One region of the Acerihabitans sp. TG2 genome, then DNA from elsewhere that is predicted to be linked to it. Evidence: predicted binding sites of a transcription regulator. Region 1 holds the regulator's gene; each other region holds the start of a gene.

Region 1 (7,847 bases):
TAAAATGGTAACCACGCGCTGCAGATCCACAAAACGCAGCAAGGCGCTGAAAACCCACATCCCTACCATATACGCGGTCCAAAAGTTGCCCACCAGGCTTCCGGCTTCCTCAATACCCATGCCGAAATTTTTAGTGGCATATTCCGGTACCCAAGAGATAAAACCTAACTGTCCCAGGATATAACACAGTGCGGCGAGGGAGATAAGCAGCACGCCGATACCCCACTTCTCTTTTTGGGGCGTCACCGCCGTACGCTCTTGGGGGGGCTGCTTGCTGCCCAATACCGGGAAATCTGAAAATAACGTCAACACAAAAATGGCGACATACAGGCTGCCGATAGCGGCATAAACCCAGTACCAGGGAATATGGTGCGCCAGGAATACCCCGGCGAGAATCGGAAACAACGCGCCGGCCATACTGAAAAATGAGTCGGTAAAGAGCAACCGCGACCCACGTTGCCGGCCCGTATAAAGATAGGTAATTAAATAGGTGCCAATGGACATGGTAATACCGCTTACCACCCCCAGGATGAACATTGATAACGAGAACACAGTGAGGTTTTGACCGCTCATTAATCCTAAAACGGCCAAAATCATCAATACAAAACCAAATATCAGCTGTTTCTTAAGTGCGATGATTTCCATCAGCCAGGCATTGAGGAAGATCGACAATAAAATGCCTGAGTTCAAAAAGGTAAAGGTGGCGCTCATGGCTGAAATCGGCACCTTGAAATACTCAGCGATGTTGCCTAATACTACCCCGGTAACAATGACCAGCGCGCCGGTCAATCCATAAGAAAAAAAACTAATCCATGTTAGTCTCAGTCGATTGATGTTATTCATAAAAGGCCTGTATTCATCTATTTGCTGACCGGTGTGGCGCCGGACCGCAAAACGGTTGCGTTGGGGGTCTCAATTAGCGTCAAATACTATCATGACAATTTATACGATGGGTATCTAACTTGCTCATTGATAATATTTCGCTGTTTTTTGCAATTCAGGATAGGTCGCCAGGGGAGTCGGGGTGATATACCCATTATGACGCTGTTACGTAAAAAAGAGTAAATGGGTAGCGTTAGCGCCGCCCGCTCTTTAGAATCTAAGCACTTCCTATTGCCCATGTAATAAAAAGGAAACCTCATGCTGAAACGAAACCTGGCCGCCGCACTGTTATTCTCCTTGGCGACCATTTCTTCATCCGTCCTTGCCGCTCAGCAGGATATGCGTGTGCTGCTTCACACTTCCGCTGGCAACATCGAATTGGAATTGGATAAGCAGAAAGCGCCGATAGCGGTGAATAATTTTGTCGCTTACGTCAACAGCGGTTTTTACAATAACACCATCTTTCATCGAGTCATTCCCGGTTTTATGATTCAGGGGGGTGGCTTTAATCAAGATTTGACGCAGAAATCCACCCAGGCGCCGATTAAAAACGAGGCGGATAACGGACTGCGCAACCTGCGCGGCACCGTGGCTATGGCACGTACCTCTGAAAAGGACAGTGCTACCAGCCAGTTCTTTATCAACATTGCCGATAATGCGTTTCTGGACCACGGCCAGCGTGATTTTGGCTATGCAGTATTCGGTAAAGTGATCAAAGGCATGGATGTTGCCGATAAAATCGCGCAGGTTCCAACGAAAAACGTTGGGCCGTATCAAAATGTTCCGATAAAACCCATTAAAATCCTGTCGGCAGTGGTCCTGCCGTAGCGAAATATGCTGGAGCTCCGCGCCCATGCTGCTGATCATTGATAATTACGATTCGTTTACCTATAACCTGTACCAATATTTTTGCGAGCTTGGCGCACAGGTTGAGGTGTGGCGCCACGATCAGCTACGCATTGCCGATATCGAACGCATGGCGCCCGAGCGCCTGGTGATCTCTCCTGGGCCCGGCACGCCGGACGACGCGGGCATATCACTGGCTGCTATCAGGCACTTCGCCGGGGTCATCCCGATTCTCGGTGTTTGCCTGGGACATCAGGCCATCGCACAGGCCTTTGGTGGCAAAATTGTGCGCGCCCGGCAGGTCATGCACGGTAAAACCTCGGTTATCCGCCACGATGGTCGCGGGGTGTTTCACACCTTGGTATGTCCATTGACGGTAACGCGTTATCATTCTCTGGTGGTTGCCCCGGACAGCTTGCCAGCGTGTCTTGACGTCACCGCCTGGAGTCAGCAAGCAGGACACCCGGATGAAATCATGGGGATCCGCCATCGAACCTTGCCGCTCGAAGGTGTACAGTTTCATCCAGAAAGCATTCTTAGCGAGCAAGGGCACCTACTGCTGGAAAACTTTCTTAACCACGCTGCTTTAGCGACCGACGCCACGGAATACTGAGGAACGTCTGCCGCTAAGGTTCAATGCGTCATCGGATAATTTTTTAGGTAATCAGCAATAAAACATTGCAGAAAAATGATTTTTTATTCATATTTTATGATTATAATTTCATTAATCCTTTTGTGACGAACCGGGTAAAAAGCTTATGAAAAAAGATGATAGCGCAGTGACACGGGAAACTTTCGATCGGGTTATTCTGCCTGTTTATGCGCCGGCACAGTTTATTCCCGTAAAAGGGAAAGGCAGCCGGGTATGGGATCAGGATGGCAAGGAGTATGTAGATTTCTCCGGCGGCATCGCGGTAACCGCACTTGGCCACTGCCATCCTGCACTGGTTGCAGCACTAAAACAACAGGGTGAGACGCTGTGGCATACCAGCAATGTTTTCACCAACGAACCGTCGCTGCGCCTGGCCAGTAAATTGATTGATGCGACCTTCGCTGATCGGGTGTTTTTTGCCAACTCGGGTGGTGAGGCGAATGAAGCGGCATTCAAATTGGCTCGCCATTATGCTGTCACCCGTCACAGTCCCTACAAAACGAAAATTATTGCGTTTCATAATGCGTTTCATGGCCGCACGCTATTTACCGTCTCGGTGGGCGGACAGCCTAAATATTCCGATGGTTTTGGGCCAAAACCGGCGGATATCGTCCACGTACCGTTCAACGATTTGGCTGCGGTAAAAGCCGTGATGGATGATCATACTTGCGCGATTGTCGTCGAACCTATTCAGGGTGAAGGGGGCATTATGCCTGCCACACCAGAGTTCCTGCAGGGATTGCGTGATCTGTGCGATGAATACCAGGCGCTGTTGGTCATGGATGAAGTACAGTGTGGCATGGGGCGCACCGGCAAGTTATTTACCTATATGCACTACGGCGTGTTGCCCGATATCCTGACCACGGCAAAAGCCTTGGGTGGCGGGTTTCCCATCAGCGCCATGCTGACCACCGAAGATATTGCTTCGGTGATGACGGTAGGTACCCATGGCACCACCTACGGGGGTAACCCACTGGCCTGTGCGGTGGCGGAAGCCGCCTTGGATGTGATTAATACGCCGGCAGTGCTGGCGGGCATCAATGAACGACACGACCGCTTTATCAGCGCCCTGGAGAAGATAAACCAAAAATACCATCTGTTTGAGGACGTCCGTGGTATGGGCTTGCTATTGGGCGCCGCGTTACAGCCCCAGTACCATGGGCGCGCGCGCGAATTCCTGCATGCCAGTGCGGCTGAAGGTGTGATGCTGCTGGTCGCCGGTCCGGACGTGATGCGTTTTGCGCCATCGCTGGTGGTGGGGTTCGACGATATTGAACTGGGCATGGCGCGCTTTGAAAAAGCCGTGGCCAAGGTTGTCGGCGCTGATGACTAAGCGGTGCGCCGGGTGTTCGTTATTCCCGGCGTTCTTTTAACCGGCGCGACAACGTATTCGCTAACGACGAGCTCACGAAAAAAAAGCGTGGCGCAAGGCACCACGCCCGTTTTATGACACTATCAGCGCGTACCGTAAACGACAATAGTTTTCCCGTGCGCGGAGATGAGGTTTTGATCTTCCAACATTTTCAGAATACGTCCTACCGTTTCACGCGAGCAGCCGACGATCTGGCCTATTTCCTGACGGGTAATCTTGATTTGCATACCGTCGGGATGGGTCATGGCATCGGGTTGCTTCGCCAGATTCAACAGGGTTTGGGCAATTCGCCCGGTAACGTCCAAAAATGCCAAGTTACCCACTTTTTCGGAGGTGACTTGTAAACGATTGGCCATTTGTGCGGACAAACGCATCAATATATCCGGATTCACCTGGATCAACTGGCGAAATTTCTTATATGAAATCTCGGCCACTTCACAGGCGGTTTTCGCCCGTACCCAGGCACTACGTTCTTGACCTTCCTCGAATAAGCCTAGTTCACCAATGAAATCCCCCTGGTTAAGATAGGAGAGGATCATCTCTTTGCCTTCTTCATCCTTAATCAGCACCGCGACGGCACCTTTAACGATGTAATAAAGCGTTTCTGCTTTTTCGCCCTGATGTATAAGCGTACTCTTCGATGGATACTTATGAATATGGCAATGTGACAGGAACCATTCGAGAGTAGGGTCTGTTTGCGGTTTGCCAAGAACCATTCGTTGTTATCCTCTTTTGTCATCGCTGTCCTGATGAAGGACAGCGTATTCCCTATTACGACGCTGTGCTATTTCTCTTACTCCGCAGTAAACGGAGCGACGTAAGGGAACATATTAGGGTCTGGTTTTAGTGATGTTCTGATCGGACTCTTGCCCTTTCATTATCAATGAGCCGATCCAACCTTGTTTTTAACATAGGTTTGATGCAGTGTCTTCTGTTGTCTTGCATCAGCATGATGTATGTTCGCTAACATTGCCACTTTTCAGACAAATATGTAGTCTGGTGTAACGCTTTTCATCTGGAGTCATCTCATGCAAGCACGGGTAAAGTGGGTCGAGGGATTGTCATTTATGGGTGAGTCCGCCTCGGGCCATCAGGTTTTAATGGATGGCAATGCCGGAGAAAAGGCGCCGAGTCCTATGGAAATGGTATTAATGTCGGTTGGTGGGTGCAGTGCGATAGATGTGGTATCGATTTTACAAAAAGGGCGGCAGGATGTACGTGACTGTGAAGTGAAACTGACGTCTGAACGTCGTGACGAGGCGCCGCGTATATTTACCTATATCAATCTACATTTCATCGTAACCGGCAGCGATCTTAGCGACAAATCAGTCGAAAGGGCGGTAGCGCTTTCAGCGGAAAAATACTGTTCTGTGTCGCTGATGCTGGGCCAGTCGGTGCGAATGACCCATAGTTTTGAAGTGCGCGGCGAGACGCTTGTCCCCCACGCTTAGGAAACGTCGCCATACGTTGACATGCGTTGAGATAGTGACGCCAAGACCGTCGCAACGCTACCCACAGATCACAAGGCAGGCTATGTCCATGCCAACCCCCCTTGGCGGATAAGGTGTGGCACCAAGGTGCCGCGTCTTATTGAATCTGTTTTCCTTCCAGCAATTGTTGCACCAGCGGTCCCATGATCAATTCCATGGCCAGGCCCATTTTTCCGCCGGGTACCACCAAGGTATTAATATTGGAAATAAACGACCCCTGCAACATGGCCAACAGATAGGGTAAATCGATATTCTTTAAGCTGCGAAAATGAATGACAACAAAACTTTCATCCAGTGAGGGGATCGCCTTGGCGGCAAACGGATTGGACGTATCTACCGTGGGTACCCGCTGAAAGTTGATATGGGTACGGGAGAATTGTGGGGTAATGTAATTAATATAATCCTCCATGGAACGCACTACGGAATCCATTACCGCCTCACGGGAATGGCCGCGCTCCCCGGTATCCCGCACCAGTTTCTGGATCCATTCCAAATTGACGATGGGAACCACACCCACCAACAAATCTACATGCTGTGCAACATCCTGATGATCGGTGACCACGCCGCCATGTAGACCCTCATAGAACAAGACGTCGGTGGATTCGGGTAAGGGTTGCCAAGGCGTAAAGGTGCCGGGATTTTGATTAAAAGGCACGGCTTCGTCATAAGTGTGCAAATACTTGCGCGACTCTCCTTGGCCGGTCAGTCCATAGCGCTCAAAGGTATGTGCCAATAAGCTAAAATCGTTGGCCTCTGGACCGAAATAGCTGATATGACGCCCCAAATCCCGGGCTTTACGGATCGCCAGATCCATCTCCGGCCGGGTAAAATGGTGAAAACTATCGCCCTCCAACTCTGCGGCGTGAATAGTGAGCTGCTGAAATATTTTCCGGAAAGCCACACTGGTGGTGGTGGTTCCGGCTCCACTGGAGCCGGTGACGGCAATAATTGGATGCTGTGTTGACATGATAATCCTGCGCTGGATGAAAAGGCTGCGTGATTAACAAACACCGAGCTATCAAGCTCATGATAATTGTTATCATGTTTCACTGTGACGTGCCAGCCCGTTACTGCTCTTTGGACGGTGTCTGCGACTGGGCGTTAAACTGGCTGCGTGGCATGATATTAATATTTTCATGGAGTTCCGACCAGACGACCACCGCTTCTCCACGTTCTAGTTGGCGTTTTACATCGTCGACTTTCTGCGCCAACGTTTTTTCCTGTTCGCCATAATCGGTCCCTTCGCGTAATACGAAAGATTCAATCAGGTTATACAGCGTTTCAGGATCTATTTGTTGCCATGGAATAATCATGTAATTATGTCCCGAATTACCCGTTATCGTTCATGATTATATACCCGTCACGCTTCCCGTGGTTTGAGCGCTATTGGGTATCGCGTGATCGGTAATGCTATTTAGGGAGCCACTGAAACGTGGAAACGAGTCTTTTTCTATCTATGCTCGGGTTTTTATGGGTTGCCGCGATTACCCCAGGACCGAACAATATGCTGCTTACCGCCTCTGGCGCAAATTTCGGCTTTTGGCGTTCCGCACCGCTTATGTTGGGCATTATGCTGGGGATGCAATGCATTTTGCTGCTGGTCGCCTTCGGCGTTGGCAGCCTGATTATGCTTTATCCAGCCCTTCATTTCATACTAAAAGTCGCCGGCAGCGTTTATCTGCTTTGGTTATCCTGGAAGATTGCTACCGCGGCGTATGAAAAACTGGAAGCGGGTAATGCACCCATCAGACCCATCCCGTTTTACCAAGGCGGGCTGTTACAGTTTCTTAATCCCAAGGCCTGGCTGATGGCCTTGGGTGCGGTGGCGAGTTTCAGCCTGAGCGGCAATGCCTATATTACCTCAGTAGGCGCCATCAGCATCGGCATCATCACCGTAAATGTTCTCTCAGGCGTGATCTGGTTGGGTTTTGGTACGTTTATTGGCCGTTTGCTGCGCAGCAAACGCGCCTGGACGGCGTTTAACATCGCCATGGGTTTGTTGACTGCGGCCTGTGTGCTGCTCATCTGGCGTTGACTACCCCAGATAGCCCGGTTATTCCTGTGCGAATTCACGGGTCAGGGTTTCCAATTGCTCTTGCGCATCCAGCCAGGCAGTTTCCGCCTCCTCTAACTGCGACTTAACCTTGGCCTGCCGCTGCAGGCACAAGGTAAGATCTGCCTTACGGCTGTTATCATAGAGTGACGAATCCGCCAGATCGTTCTCAATGCTTGCCAGGTCGGCTGCCAGCGTCTCCATCTGCTGTTCATAACGGGTGATGTCTTTGCGCAGTGGCTGGGTTTGGTTACGAAAATCTGCTTCGCGCCGTTTTTGATCCTTGCGGTTCTGGGCATTATTGGTGGTTGCTGCGCTATTTTCTGTCTCGTCCACGTCCTGCGAGGTTTGGCGCTGCTGCTCAATTAACCACTGTTGGTAATCTTCCACATCGCCATCGAACGACTCCACCCGACCGTCATGCACCAGGTAAAACTCATCAGTGGTCGAACGTAACAAGTGCCGGTCATGGGACACCACGACCAGCGCGCCGTCAAAATCGATAAGCGCTTCGGTCAGCGCCTGGCGCATATCCAAATCCAGATGGTTGGT
Region 2 (7,847 bases), on a different contig from region 1:
CGCGCTGCTTATGCGACGAGATCCCCACTGAGTTGCGGTTCATCACTGCCACAGTAGGTCCATTTAATCGGGCAGCTAACGGGTCGTCGAGCCCCGGACGATCAACTCGCCACTAAAGGCCTGCTCGCATACCGGCTCATTGACGCCCTGAATCCGCTTGAGTAATTGCTCCAGCGCGGCGTGGCCAATTTGGTAGGTTGGCTGTTTAAACGTGGTGATACCCACGCCCGCCAGTTCGGCCCATTCCAGTTCATCAAAACCCAGCAGCCCGATATCGCTGCCCCAATGCAAACCCTGGCGTCGCAAGGTGCGGGCAATTTGCAGTGTCAGCGCGCCGTTGGCCGACAGGATGGCTTTACGCATGCCCCGGTGGCGACGATTGAAATCCTTGATGATGGTATCCAGGGTCGTGATATCGTCCAGGGCGCTTTCCGCGACTTCCGCCACCCGCTCCGGATGGGCCGCCAGACAGGCGCGAAACGCCAAAAGCCGCTCGATACGCGTATTAACGGTGCCCAGGGGTTCGCTAAGAAACATGATGGCTTCGAAGCCTTGTTCAATCAGATGCTCCGTGGCGATGGTGGCCGCCTGATGATTATCCAGTCCGACCATATCGCAGGAAAAATCCGGGATCTTGCGATCGATTAGCACCATTGGCAAAGAGGATTGCTGCAGCATCGCCAGTGCGTCCTCGTGCATACCCACCGCATTCACCACAATCCCCTCTACCTGATAGCCATTGAGCAACTGCAGATAATGACGTTCTTGATTGACTTCGTTATTAGTATTGCACACCAGCAGCGTAAAACCCCGCTGGCGGCAGGCCGCTTCGATGCCGCGCATAACGTCCACCGAATAGGGATTGGTGATATCGGCGATAATCAGCCCAATCAGCCCAATCAGCCGGGTTTGCCCGCCTTTCAGACTGCGGGCCATTTGGCTTGGCCGATAATTCAGTTGCACGATGGCGGTTTCAATACGTTGGCGGAGATCATCTGATAGCACGTTGAGCTCGCCGTTCAAATAGCGCGAAACGCTGGTTTTACCGCTGTTGGCGGCTTTGGCCACATCGCTGATGGTGGCGCGTCCCGAGGCGTTGGCTCCCTTTGATTGATTCACGGCGTTTTTCTCCTGGTGTTAACAACGACAACTGTTAATGGCGGCGCCATTGCAGCGTCAATAAAGTATGGCCGGTTTCGGCGTTGAAATTTTTGCCGATTTGCCGAAAGTCCTGATGCCAATAAAAATGGCGCGCGCGGTGGTTTAATTGATAGACCTCCAAGGCCAAAACCGTAAAGCGCTGTTTGGCCTGCGCCAAGAGCCCCTGCCCGATACCCTGGTGATAATAGCGTGGCGCGACGAATACTGCGCCGATAAATTGCCCCATTAGGATACTGATAAATCCCGTCATTTCGCCATCACGCTCATCCACCCAACTGAGGGATTGCGGCAGATACTCGTCCCGCACCAGGGGCAGGCTTTCCAACCAGTAATCTGCCCGGATAAACGGATGGGCAAGGGTGGTGCTTTCCAGCCAAAGCGCCAGCAGCTCAGGTATGTCGTCGGATTGAAACGGCCGAATCATCGCTTTAGCTCCTTAATTGGGCTGTATATCTTAACGCCAGAGGGTATACTGGCGCATTCTTAATAAACCCACTTTTATCGCGTGCGAATTCAACATGCAAAAGTTTGACCCCAAGACCTTTCAGGGCTTGATCCTGACCTTACAGGACTACTGGGCGCGTCAAGGCTGTACTATTATCCAACCGTTGGATATGGAAGTCGGCGCGGGTACGTCCCATCCTATGACCTGCTTGCGAGCGCTCGGTCCCGAACCTATCGCCGCGGCGTATGTCCAGCCGTCGCGCCGCCCCACTGACGGCCGTTACGGTGAAAACCCCAACCGGCTGCAGCACTATTATCAATTCCAGGTCATCATCAAGCCGTCACCGGATAATATCCAGGAACTTTATCTCGGGTCGCTCAAAGAAGTGGGTCTGGATCCGACCATTAATGATATCCGTTTTGTTGAGGACAACTGGGAAAATCCGACGCTTGGCGCCTGGGGACTCGGATGGGAAGTGTGGCTCAACGGCATGGAAGTGACACAATTCACTTATTTCCAGCAAGTGGGTGGCCTTGAATGTCGTCCGGTTACCGGTGAGATCACCTATGGACTGGAGCGTCTGGCCATGTATTTGCAGGGCGTGGACAGTGTCTATGACCTGACCTGGAGCGACGGCCCGCTGGGTAAAACCACCTATGGCGATGTGTTCCATCAAAATGAAGTGGAACAGTCCACCTACAACTTCGAGTATGCCGACGTCGATTTCTTGTTCGTCTGTTTTGATCAGTACGAAAAAGAAGCGCAGATGCTGTTGGCGCTTGAGCATCCGCTGCCGCTGCCCGCCTATGAGCGTATTTTGAAAGCGGCGCATAGTTTTAATCTGCTGGATGCCCGCAAGGCCATATCAGTTACCGAACGGCAGCGTTATATCCTGCGCATTCGCACCTTGACCAAAGCCGTTGCTGAGGCTTATTACGCTTCGCGCGAAGCCTTGGGTTTTCCGATGTGCAAGAAGAACGAGAAATAAGAGGCCGGCTCATGACGCAACATACTTTTTTGGTGGAGATCGGTACGGAAGAGTTGCCGCCGAAGGCACTCCGCCACCTGGCGCAATCCTTTGCCACGTTATTCGGCGCTGAACTTGATAGCGCTAATCTTCCCCATGGTGAGATCAAATGGTTCGCTTCTCCCCGTCGCCTGGCGCTAAAAGTCGCTGATCTGAGTGCATCCCAGGCTGACAGGGAAGTTGAAAAACGCGGCCCTGCCATAACGCAGGCCTTCGATGCCAATGGTCAGCCCACCAAAGCGGCGCAAGGCTGGGCGCGCGGTTGCGGCATCGCCGTCGAGCAGGCTGAGCGTACCATCACCGATAAAGGGGAATGGTTGCTGTACCGGGCGACAGTGAAGGGTCGCCGTGCCCAAGAACTGCTGGCCGATATGGTGAACCTTGTCCTGGCTAAGCTACCCGTGCCGAAAATGATGCGCTGGGGGGAAAACGATACCCAGTTTATCCGCCCGGTGCACACAGTGACCATGCTGCTGGGCGACGAGCTGATTCCGGGCCGGGTACTGGGGATCGACTCCGCCCGTATACTGCGCGGACATCGTTTCATGGGCGAGGCGGAACTGACGTTGGATAACGCTGATCAATATCCTGCCCTGCTGCTTGAACGCGGTAAAGTGATGGCCGATTATGATCTGCGCAAGGCGCAAATCAAGCGTGACGCTGAAGCGGCGGCCAGGGAGATCGGCGGCATTGCCGATTTGACCGATAGCCTGCTGGAGGAAGTGACCTCGCTGGTGGAATGGCCGGTGGTGCTCACGGCGAAATTCGAGGAAAAATTTCTCGCTGTGCCCCCTGAGGCGCTGGTGTATACCATGAAAGGTGATCAGAAATATTTCCCGGTCTATGACCGCCAGGGGCAGTTGTTACCGCATTTTATCTTTGTCGCCAATATCGAATCAAAAGATCCGCAGCAGGTGATATCCGGTAATGAAAAAGTGGTACGGCCACGCTTGGCGGACGCCGAATTTTTCTTTAACACCGATCTCAAAGTGCGGCTGGCGGATCGTTTGCCGCGTCTCGATAGCGTACTGTTTCAACAGCAATTGGGCAGCTTGCGCGATAAGAGCGACCGTATCGAATCGCTGTCCGGCTGGATTGCCGAGCAGATGGGTGCCGATGCTGAACAAGCCGCCCGTGCCGGCCTGTTGAGCAAGTGTGATTTGGTCACCAATATGGTGGTTGAATTTACCGACACCCAAGGGGTGATGGGCATGCATTATGCCCGCCACGACGGCGAACCCGAAGCAGTGGCGCTGGCGTTGAAAGAGCAGTATCAGCCGCGATTTTCCGGTGATGCGCTGCCGTCCACATTGGTCTCCTGCGCTGTAGCCATCGCCGAGAAAATGGATACTCTGGCTGGCATTTTTGGCATCGGCCAACACCCGAAGGGCGACAAGGACCCATTTGCCCTGCGTCGCGCAGCTCTGGGCGTGCTGCGCATTATCGTCGAGCAGCGGTTGCCGCTGGATCTGCAAACCCTGACGGTGCAAGCCGTGCGGTTGTATGGTGAAAAGCTGAGCAATTTGCGCGCGGTGGATGATGTGATCGACTTTATGCTCGGCCGTTTCCGCGCGTGGTACCAGGAAGAGGGCCATAGTGTCGATACCATCCAGGCGGTGCTGGCGCGACGTCCTACCCGCCCGGCGGATTTTGACGCCAGGGTGAAGGCGGTGAGCTATTTCCGTACCCTGGACGCCGCCGCCTCATTGGCCGCTGCCAATAAGCGGGTATCGAATATTTTGGCTAAAGCTACGGATAAGCTCAACCAGGACGTACAAGCGGCTACACTCAAGGAAGTGGCCGAGATCCAGTTAGCCACCTACCTGACGGTATTGCGCGATAAACTGCAGCCGCTGTTTGACGAAGGTCGCTACCAGGACGCGTTGGTAGAATTGGCGGCGCTACGCGAGCCGGTAGATGCGTTTTTCGATCAGGTCATGGTGATGGCCGACGATGATGCCGTGCGTATCAACCGTTTAACCCTGTTGGATCAGCTGCAAAAACTGTTCCTACGGGTTGCCGATATCTCGTTGCTGCAATAGTTGCGTTGGCGCGGCGTGGTGGAAACATAACGCCGCCGCTTGGCGTGGCCCGATCGGACGAGTCATCGGCTGTAAGCGACGTTTGACGCCGCTGTAAGCTTGAAATGAGACTATACCTTAAATAATTCGCGTTGCAGGAAGGCGGCGACGCAGTGAATCCCCAAGAGCTTACTCTAGTAAGTGACTGGGGTGAGCGAGGTAAGCCAACGAACCTGCAGCGTGAAGTATGACGGGGATATACCTTAAATAATTCGCGTTGCAGGAAGGCCGACGCACCTGCAACCTGGGTATAACGGGCATAGGCTTAGCAGCATATCCGCATCAGGGTGCCCACACGGGCATCCATGCAATGTAATAGAGACATGATTTTACGGGAGTATTGGTCATGATGTTAAGGGACAGACTGGCGCATTACCGCTATGTGCTGATGATGCCAGTACTACTACTGTTGGCGGTGCAACTTACCGCCTGCGGCGATAAAGAACCGGATCAACGTAAGGCGTTTATGCAGTTCCTGCAAACCACGATACTGCCTGGTGGTGAACGCTTGCCGACCCTCAGTGAGGATCAAAAGAAAAAATTCGGTACCTATGTCAGCGATTATCAAGTCTTGCTGACGTTCACCCAACAATATACGCAGGCTGTTAACGCCAGCCTTATGCCGGTACTCGATCAAATTAACCAGATCAGGGTGCCGCAGGATTATCTTTCCCATCGGGGCGATTTACAGCAAGCAGCAGGTGCATTGAATCTGCTGGGGCCACAAATTGAGCGTTTGCAAAAACAGGCTGATGATGCCCGTGTCGCGCTTAAGCAGCCTGATGATTTGAAAGCGTTGTATGCCCAGGTCTATACCAAGCTGGTTACCCAGCCAGCCCAGAATGTGACACCGGTGGTGACCAGTGCCGCAACGTTATCCGAAACGTTGGTTCAAGTGGGTAATTTTCTGAATATGCAAGGTGCTCAAGTCACCTACGGCGCCAACTCCATCGCGTTTCCCACTCGGTTGCAGGCGACTCAGTACAATGAGCTGATGGCGGGTTTACAAACCCAGCAGCAACAGTTAGTACAGGCCCAGGCCGCCGCTGGCGTACACTAGGCCACGCCTTCGCTAACGCTGGTGCCGTTGTCATAACCTAGCCTGAGGACACGCCAGGCGTCCGTTGTCCCATTGCGTAAATTAACCGGCAATGGGGCAGCTCCCCGCATTGCCCCACTACGTTGAGGCGCTCAATGACATCGCTGTCATCACCGGCCGTTAACGCTTTTGTCACAGCCTGCGCGCATACCCCTCCTTTACGTCCAGACGATCGCCGGATGAATGGTAAATTTCTTACAGACCCTGTTACTCATCTTTGGTTTTTTGAAGGCCGAGCCTTGTGCAGTCAGGCTTGTAGGGGGTAATGAGCGTCAGTCCGCAAATAATTTGTGATGTAAATCACATTTATAAAACAAATACACAACCACGATAAGTGATGTACATCACATTTTTTCATCCAGAAGTGGCTAAAAAAACGGCTTGTGCTTTATTTACATAAAATATTTGTGATGAATATCACCTATATAGGGCCATATCAGGGGGGTATGGCGTGATTTCTGTCACATTTTTACCGCTAGGTACGCTTCGTCATCGGGTCGTGGTAGAGTCGCGCTGTTAATAGAACCACCGACAGATTGTGCAACACTGTCGCAACAATTTTCACGCGCCCTTATGATCCGGCGCGTATCAATAGGGGTGTTTGTTTATGTCTTCTTCGGATATCAAGGTCAAAGTACAAAATTTTGGCCGTTTCCTCAGTAATATGGTGATGCCGAATATCGGCGCCTTTATTGCCTGGGGGATCATCACCGCGCTGTTTATACCGACCGGGTGGGCGCCGAATGCCACCTTGGCTAAATTAGTCGGCCCAATGATAACCTACCTGCTGCCGTTACTGATCGGTTACACCGGCGGGCGACTGGCTGGCGGTGAACGCGGCGGCGTAGTCGGCGCAATCACTACCATGGGTGTCATTGCCGGGGCTGATATCCCTATGTTCATGGGCGCCATGATGGCGGGTCCGCTGGGCGGCTGGGCAATCAAGCGTTTTGATCGGATGGTCGACGGCAAAATCAAAAGCGGCTTCGAGATGTTGGTTAACAATTTCTCTGCCGGTATCATCGGCATGCTGCTAGCTATCGTGGCATTCCTGGCTATCGGACCGCTGGTTGAAATCCTCTCGCATGCCCTGGCATTGGGCGTCAATATGATGGTACGCCACGATTTGCTGCCGTTGGCATCAATCTTTGTTGAACCGGCGAAAATCCTGTTCCTCAATAACGCCATCAACCACGGTATCTTCTCGCCGTTGGGCATTCAGCAGGCTACCGAAACCGGCAAGTCAATTTTCTTCCTGATTGAAGCCAATCCGGGTCCAGGTATGGGCGTACTGATGGCCTATATGTTTTTTGGTCGCGGCAATGCTAAACAGTCCGCTGGCGGCGCAGCTATCATCCACTTCTTGGGTGGTATCCACGAAATCTATTTCCCTTATGTGCTGATGAACCCGCGTTTGTTGCTTGCGGTTATCCTGGGTGGCATGACCGGCGTGTTTACACTGAGCGTACTGCATGGCGGCCTGGTATCTCCGGCCTCTCCAGGTTCGATCTTGGCGGTGTTGGCGATGACGCCAAAAGGCAGCTATTTTGCCAATATCGCAGCGGTTGTCGCGGCGTTTGCCGTATCATTTGTAGTGGCCTCTATATTGCTGAAAAGTATGAAAGTGAAAGAAGGCGACGATTTGGAAGACGCGACCCGTCGCATCAAAGATATGAAGGCTCAGTCCAAAGGGTTGACCGCATCGGTTAACGCTGGCGCTGGCAATGATTTGAGCGCAGTGCGCAAAATTATCGTTGCTTGCGACGCGGGCATGGGCTCTAGCGCCATGGGTGCCGGGGTATTGCGTAAAAAAGTCAAAGAGGCTGGGTTAACCAATATCAGCGTGACCAATACCGCTATCAATAGCCTGCCCGAAGATGTGGATCTGGTGATAACTCATCGCGATCTGACTGAGCGCGCCATGCGTCATGCGCCTCAGGCTCAACATATTTCGCTGACCAATTTTTTGGATAGCGGACTGTATACCGATCTGGTGGCACGTCTGGTGGCAGTGCAAAAAAATGAGGCCAACCA
Region 3 (7,847 bases), on a different contig from region 1:
AGAGATGCCAGGACTTCTTTCTGGTCATTACCAATACTCGATAAGATCCCCAGGCCGGTAATCACTGCACGTTTCATTTAATACCTCTTGTATTTTTATATGAGATTCTGTGACGCACTCTAGCGTACAGTTGTAAGCTGAACAAGTCCGATCAGACGATGTTTGCGAAATTTGCGCCATAAAGCACACCTCGTTAGAATCCACTCACTCCCTAATAAATGAGCCTGTAGCCTTGAATCACGCCCCAATCAACCATGCTGTTGTGAACTGGAATGAAAACGGTACACCTGTATCCCGACAGTTTGATGACGTTTATTTTTCCGATCAAGACGGGCTAGAAGAAACCCGCCATGTTTTTCTGGCCGGAAACGCCTTGCCCGAGCGGTTCATTCACCATTCGCGGCCAGTATTTATCGTGGCGGAAACCGGCTTCGGCACTGGGCTAAATTTTCTCACCTTATGGCAGGCGTTTGCTGTTTTTCGGCGCCAGAACCCGGCTCATCAACTGAAGCGACTGCATTTTATCAGTGTCGAACAGTTCCCGTTGCGGGTGGATGACGCAGCATTGGCCCATGCTCACTGGCCTGAACTGGCGGCATTGGCGTGCGAGTTACGCCAACAATGGCCCTTAGCCACGCCGGGATGCCACCGATTGATCCTCGGCGCAGAGACGATCACACTCGATCTCTGGTACGGCGAGGTCAACGCCCTATTACCGACAATGGATGCCAACCTGGCCGGTCACGTGGACGCATGGTTCCTTGACGGTTTTTCCCCAGCCAAGAATCCTGCCATGTGGAGCGAAGGGCTGTTTCAGTCCATGGCCCGATTTGCCTGCCCACAGGGCACTTTCGCCACTTTCACTGCGGCCGGGTTTGTGCGACGCGGGTTACTGCAGGCCGGATTCAATGTTGGCAAAAGAGTGGGGTTCGGCCGTAAGCGGGAAATGTTGGCTGGCATCCTGAACCCCCAAGCCCAGCCGCTCGAAAATACCGCAGCATTGCCCGACAGTAACCCCACGTTGCCCTGTTATCGACGCCGCGCCGCCACCCACCCTGAAAACGTGGCGATTATCGGCGGCGGCATCGCCAGCGCGCTTAGCGCATTGGCCCTGCAACGACGAGGAGCACGGGTGAGTTTATATTGTGCCGATATGGCTCCGGCGCAAGGCGCGTCAGGCAATCGACAAGGCGCCTTGTATCCTCTGTTAAATAACGAAGACGATGAATTATCTGCGTTTTTCGCCAATGCTTTTCCCTTCGCGCTGGCAACTTACCAGCGGTGTGCACGCCAAGGCATGGTGTTTGAGCATCTGTGGTGTGGCGTAACACAACTGGCTTATGATCAACGCGCTCAAAACAAACTAAACCACATCCTGGCGGCGGACTGGCCCAAGGAACTGGTCCATTGCGTTGCTGAAAGTGAGATGGCCGCGCTGACCGGCGTAGAAACCGGTTGTGCCGGCGCCACTTATCCGCTGGGCGGCTGGCTTAATGGGCAACAGCTTACCGCCGAAATACTGCGGCTGGCGCAAGACCGGGGGCTGACAGTTCACTATGGCCATGAAGTACAGCATCTCACCGGTGGCGAGCACGGCTGGATACTGGACTTCGCCCAGGGTGGCACCGCCCACCATGACGCGGTGATATTGGCTAACGGTCACCGCCTGCTACAATGGCCCATTACCGCGCCGCTGCCACTGACCAACGTACGCGGCCAGGTAAGCCATATTCCCGCAGTGGCGGACCTGGCCCCCTTGAAGCAGGTGCTGTGCTATGACGGTTACCTTACACCCGCCAGCCCCGGGTATCAGACGCACTGTCTGGGAGCCAGCGCCCATCGCGATGACGATAACGTCGACTACCGCCCGCAAGAGCAGCAGCAGAACCGCGATCGTCTACTGGCCAGCGTACCCGACCAGCCCTGGGCGTTGTCCGTGGATGTGGGGGCGGCACAAGCACGCTGCGGTGTGCGCAGCAGCGCGCGTGACCATTTACCCATGGTAGGCAATGTGCCCGATTATGAGGCCACCCTGCAGGCCTACGGCGATTGGGCCAAGCAACGAAAATCCGGCGCCCCTACGGTGGATGCACCGGTTCATGCCAACCTGTTTATGTTGGGAGGCCTAGGGTCACGAGGTTTATGCACCGCGCCTCTGGCGGCAGAGCTATTGGCGGGGCAAATCTTCGACGAACCGCTACCGCTCAGCGTGGATCAGTCCGTGGCGCTCAGCCCTAACCGGTTTTGGATCAGAAAACTCGTCAAAGGCCGCCCCCTTTAACACCAGTGCATCGGGGTAAGGACGTCCTCGGTTGATTGGCTTGCGGCAACGCGTTTTTGCCATACTGATTTGCTGCTGTACTGCTGACCCCACGCTCACAGGTTATTGGTATAATATCTATTTCTAATAACCCCGTGGTAGTGTGAATAATCGCATATTTATTACACATTTCAGGGCATCCAACGCACTCCTTTATCGATAGTCAAAAAAGTTATATGACTGCTTATCTTTTGGTATACCTTATATATCTAATTGTTATTTAAGTTTTTTTGTCATATTCATCATTATAACCTAACTTTTTTTCACTGTACGATCTGTCCTAATTGTGACATCTATCGCATATAACAAAAATCGTAAAGCTGTTAACTGAATTTGGAATTTCTCTTACCGGACACTCTCCCTACACTGAAGGTGTTTTCAACAGGTATTTCCTACATTATCCCTGGAGAGTAATAATGACAGAAATAAAAAAGTTAACCACTTGGCAAAAAATGGGTTTTGGCATGGGAGATGCCGCTTGTGGCATTGTTTATTCTTCCGTTACGATGTTCTTGACCTATTTTTATACCGATATTTATGGTATTTCAGCCGCTGCGGTCGGCGTTATGTTTTTGGTCACCCGTTTGCTTGATGCCATCTCAGACCCGTTGACCGGCCTATTAGCGGATCGGGTTCGAACCCGCTGGGGTCATTTCCGTCCGTGGCTGGTTTGGTTTGCCGTCCCTTACGCGGTAATTGCGGTATTGACCTTTACCACACCGGATCTCACCGGCACCGGCAAGCTGGTTTACGCCTATATTACCTACACCTTACTGATGTTGTTTTACACCTTTATTAATATCCCCTATTGCTCGTTGGGCGGCGTTATCACTTCCGATGAAAAAGATCGTTTATCAGCGCAATCCTACCGATTTACCATTTCATCCGCCGCTGGGCTGGTAGTGTCTATCGGCACGCTGTGGATGGTGGATTATTTTGGCCGCGGCAATAAACAGTTGGGCTACCAATACACCATGGCGGTGATGGGTACGTTGGCGGTTATTATGCTTTTTGTGTGTTTTTTCTCCACCCGTGAGCAAATTTACCCACAGGAAAAAGGCAACGAAAGCGTTCTAAGCGATCTTAAAAATTTATTGTCCAACGACCAATGGCGTATCGTGGCCATTATTACATTTTTTTCCAGCATGGCCGGTGTTATGCGCGGCGCCGCCACACTTTATTATGCCACATATTTAATGCTCGACCCACAACATAGCGATTTGACCGGAACCGCCATGAAAACAGCATTTATCACCACCAGCGTTATCGGCACCATACTTGGCGCAATGGCGGCGGGTTTTTTCGCCAAACGGTTTAACGCGATAAGCATGTTTAAAAACATCAATTTATTATTGGTGGTGTTCGGATTTATTATGTTTTTTATGCCGCCAAAATGGCTTAGCATAGTATTTCCGCTGTATTTCCTGATTGGATTTTTTCATCAAATGTATCAGCCATTCAAATGGAATATGATGGCCAATGCCGCTGATTATGGCGAATGGAAAACCGGTCGACGTATTACCGGCCTCTCCTTCTCCGGCAATCTATTTGCGTTGAAATTGGGCATGGCCGTCGCGGGCGCGCTGGTCGGTTTTTCCCTCGGCTGGTTTGGCTACCAGGCCGGCTCACCGACACAAACCGCGCTGGCCTCCACCGGGATTATCGGCTTGCTGACCGTCGGGCCATCATTGTCCTATTTAGTACTGTACTGGCTCACGCGTTTTTATAAATTGGATGACGTCACAATGAAGACCATCCAGTCGGATCTGGCGCAGCGCCAACAACGTAACGACGCGCTGCAAATTGAGCCTATCATTAGCGACGATGCTCCGTTGGTTAACCACCACTAACCCTAGAATGTTGCTGAAAACCGCATATTACACAAGCCAAACTTATTTCAGAGGAATGAAAATCGATGTCTAACGTCGGCTCACCACCCTGGTGCCCGGATATGGGCGATGGAACCTATCAAAACCCGATTCTGCACGCTGATTATTCCGATCCCGATGTCGTACGGGTAGGGAACGACTTTTACCTGGTGGCGTCCAGTTTCAACCACATGCCCGCGCTGCCCTTATTGCATTCAACAGATTTGGTTAACTGGCAAATTGTGAATCATATATTCCAGAGACTCGAGCTCGCGCCTTATGAAACATTTGCGCCGGGTAAAGGTGTCTGGGCTCCAAGCATACGTTTTCATGCCGGTCGTTTCTGGGTATTTTTCAGTACCCCGGATGAGGGGATTTTTATGTGCCACGCCAGCGATCCTCTTGGCGAGTGGTCGACACCTCACTGTCTAAAATCCGTGCAGGGATGGATTGACCCTTGCCCGTTCTGGGACGATGACGGCCGCGCATGGCTGGTGCACGCTTTTGCTTATAGTCGCAGTGGCATAAAACATAAGCTGCAGCTTTGCGAAATGTCTCCAGATGGGTTATCACTGCTCGATGAAGGTAAAATCATTGTTGATGGTGGCGTAAGCCTGCCAACCCTTGAAGGACCAAAGGTCTATAAACGTAACAGCTGGTATTATATCTTCGCTCCAGCCGGCGGTGTGGCCACCGGTTGGCAAACGGTACTTCGTTCTCGCAGCCTGCAAGGACCTTATGAAAGTAAAACCGTGTTGCACCAAGGGGACAGTGCCGTCAATGGCCCACACCAGGGCGGCTGGGTTGAGCTAGAGAACGGTGAGGGGTGGTTTTTGCATTTTCAGGATGCGGGGGTATATGGTCGCGTGGTTCATTTGCAGCCCCTGCATTGGCAACATGACTGGCCGGTTATAGGTTGTGCTACTGACAACGTTGGACCCGGCGAACCGGTGTTACGTTGGTTAAAGCCGGCTGTCGCGCAATCTAGCTCTTCGAAACAACCTCAGGGATCGGATGATTTTTCATCTGATCGTCTTGGCCTACAATGGCAGTGGCAAGCCAATCCACAGCGTCAGTGGTTCCGCCTGGATAACACGGGTCTTAGTTTATCATGCCAACCCATGCCGTGGCGTGATGGCCAGCCTTCCTTTTATGATACCACCAATTTTTTACTGCAGAAATTTCCGGCGCGAGAATTTATTGTTACCACCCTAATGCAGCCCAGACTGCAAAACAATGGAGATCAAACCGGCGTAGTTATTTATGGCGAGCGTTATGCCTGCTTGGGATTAAGTCTTTCTGAAGGCAACTCTTTTTTGACCTGGAGTACCGGCTGGGTCGGGGATCGAGGAGAAGTCAATGCCCAGACACAGCATATTTGTCCATGGCCGGTCGATGCGCCAGCCTATTTTCGCATTGTCGTAGGACAAGATGCTCTTTGTACTTTTTATTACGCTTGGGATGATTGCCACTATCATGCAATACCGGAGGTGTTTGCCGCCGGCCCCGGAAAATGGGTCGGGGCCAAGGTTGGATTATATTCCGTCACCTCGGCTATCACGCCGTATGATCAAGAAACGCATCATGGAGAAGCAACCTATTCATATTTTTCATTGACAAACATTTAGTTGATTTTATTTTAAATAATTCGCCTCTAAAACGGAATTACACTCTCCGTTATGGGAGGCATTTACCTTTATTTTACCGATTAAAATAATCATCGACCTGAAGAGAAACAAAAAATGAAGATAGTAATAGCTACAGCTTTAGTCGCTCTTATGGCGGCGCCTTTATATGCAGCTGAAATATACAACAAAAATGCCAATAAACTCGACTTTTATGGTAGTGTGCAAGCCAGACATTATTTTAGCGACAGTACCGGTAGTGACGGGGATAATAGTTATGTTCGTTTAGGTTTTAAAGGCCAAACCCAAATTAACGATCAATTAATCGGGTATGGTCAATGGGAATATAACATACAAACCAATCATACCGAGGGAGGAAGCGACGCACTAACCGGGACAAAAACCCGTTTAGGCTTTGCTGGACTAAAATATGGTAATCTGGGATCTTTAGATTATGGCAGAAATTGGGGGATAATGTATGATGTCGCATCGATTACCGATATAGCGGCGATTTTTGACGATCTCACCTACAGTTATTCTGACAGCTTTATGGGCGGTCGCTCAACGGGTTTATTAACCTATCGAAATAATAATTTTTTCGGACTGGTTCAAGGACTGAAATTTGGTATGCAATATCAAGGGGCCAATGATCAGGACTCAAACAATTCCCGAATGGCGACCAAATCCAACGGCGATGGTTATGGTTTTTCCACGTCGTATGATTTTAGCTGGGGTGGTTCGATCTTGGGGGCTTACTCTAATTCCAAGCGCACGCAGGCGCAGCAACAGCTTGATTATGGCAGGGGCGATCGCGCTGAAAACTGGGCAACCGGGTTAAAATATAACGCCAAGGGTATTTATTTAGCCGCCTTATACTCGGAAACGAGAAATACCGCACCGATCGGTTCTATAGGCATGGCAAACAAAGCGCAGAATATTGAACTGGTAGCGCAGTATCTCTTTGATTTTGGTCTGCAACCGGAAATAGGATATTTTAATTCAAAAGGTAAAAATATTGAAAAATATGGTAATGTGGATTTAATTAACTATATAGACGTTGGCCTAACTTATCTCTTTAATAAAAATATGTCGATTTATGCCGATTATAAAATAAACCGGCTAGCAGATGACAATCCGTTAGGTATCGCAGCAGATGATATATTGGGCATGGGCATGAGTTATCGTTTTTAAAAATCCTTTTGGTGTTGGCTGACCGGTGGTGGCATTAGCCGCAACCGGTTATACCCGCCATCGTTCACGTTGCGGGAGCGTTGGCGGCGTTCATTCGCCCAAATCACTTACCGATGTAAGCTCATCGGAATTCATGTACTTACCGCCAAGAACCTGGGTTTAAAATTTCATATTCAGCTTCATCCACAGCGTCCTGCCTGGCTCATTTATCGGCATATCGGCGGAATAACCAAAGTTACTGTTACCGGCCAGGTTAAGATGTTCGCTGTAGGTTTTATTGAGAATATTATCGATTCCACCGCTGACTTTGATCGCTTTATTGATCTTATAACCCACGTTGGCCGAAATCACCCCAAAACCGGCGCTGGTGGCGAAATCCCTGCCAACGACATTGCCCTCATCCATCGCCACCCGCTGCTGGCGACTGACGACCCGCCACAGGGCGCTACTGCTCCACTGTTGCCGTTCATACGTCAGACCGAACCGAGCATCCAGCGGTGGTGTTTGTGGCAACGGTCGGCTATCACTTAGGTTGCTGCCCCAGGAATACGCCATGCTGGCGTCCACCTTCCAATGTTGGGTAAAATGGTATCCCAGCCCCATCTCACCGCCCAGGATCATGGCATCAACGTTGGTCACCTGACGACGGTAGGCATTTTTCGGGTCATACTTAACCAGGATGTAATCATTAATCCGCCCGGCATAACCTGAAAGCCACGCATCAAATGGCTGGCCGTGGTACTGGACACCCACATCGATTTGAGTGGTTTTTTCACTTTGCAACGTGGCAAAAGCCGCTTCACCACGCCGAGGGCCGTCGTTGGGAGCAAACATTTCCCAGTA

The links. Region 1 encodes CRP, which controls carbon source genes, mostly activating them, when cyclic AMP is high. Its sites were predicted from a motif close to ATGTGANNNNNNTCACAT; they were not measured.
Region 2: the regulator CRP is predicted to act here: its motif matches at 6,146-6,163, upstream of SJI19_RS05240 (PTS mannitol transporter subunit IICBA).
Region 3: the regulator CRP is predicted to act here: its motif matches at 2,605-2,622, upstream of SJI19_RS00900 (glycoside-pentoside-hexuronide (GPH):cation symporter).

Annotation. Positions count from the first base shown of each region.
Region 1 is NZ_JAYGJO010000009.1:11,884-19,730, reverse strand. Features, by position in the region: gene tsgA (MFS transporter TsgA) at 1-843, opposite strand, end outside; gene ppiA (peptidylprolyl isomerase A) at 1,141-1,710, shown strand; gene SJI19_RS10050 (aminodeoxychorismate synthase component II) at 1,736-2,341, shown strand; gene argD (bifunctional acetylornithine/succinyldiaminopimelate transaminase) at 2,487-3,713, shown strand; gene crp (cAMP-activated global transcriptional regulator CRP) at 3,836-4,468, opposite strand; gene SJI19_RS10035 (OsmC family protein) at 4,781-5,203, shown strand; gene SJI19_RS10030 (phosphoribulokinase) at 5,340-6,209, opposite strand; gene SJI19_RS10025 (YheU family protein) at 6,310-6,555, opposite strand; gene SJI19_RS10020 (LysE family translocator) at 6,675-7,277, shown strand; gene SJI19_RS10015 (ABC transporter ATP-binding protein) at 7,296-7,847, opposite strand, start outside.
Region 2 is NZ_JAYGJO010000004.1:162,961-170,807, reverse strand. Features, by position in the region: gene SJI19_RS05270 (GNAT family protein) at 1-31, shown strand, start outside; gene SJI19_RS05265 (LacI family DNA-binding transcriptional regulator) at 76-1,119, opposite strand; gene SJI19_RS05260 (N-acetyltransferase) at 1,154-1,585, opposite strand; gene glyQ (glycine--tRNA ligase subunit alpha) at 1,680-2,594, shown strand; gene glyS (glycine--tRNA ligase subunit beta) at 2,606-4,675, shown strand; gene SJI19_RS05245 (DUF3053 domain-containing protein) at 5,064-5,774, shown strand; gene SJI19_RS05240 (PTS mannitol transporter subunit IICBA) at 6,421-7,847, shown strand, end outside.
Region 3 is NZ_JAYGJO010000001.1:185,966-193,812, reverse strand. Features, by position in the region: gene fabB (beta-ketoacyl-ACP synthase I) at 1-77, opposite strand, end outside; gene mnmC (bifunctional tRNA (5-methylaminomethyl-2-thiouridine)(34)-methyltransferase MnmD/FAD-dependent 5-carboxymethylaminomethyl-2-thiouridine(34) oxidoreductase MnmC) at 233-2,281, shown strand; gene SJI19_RS00900 (glycoside-pentoside-hexuronide (GPH):cation symporter) at 2,737-4,170, shown strand; gene SJI19_RS00895 (glycoside hydrolase 43 family protein) at 4,236-5,816, shown strand; gene SJI19_RS00890 (porin) at 5,931-7,004, shown strand; gene SJI19_RS00885 (TonB-dependent copper receptor) at 7,164-7,847, opposite strand, start outside.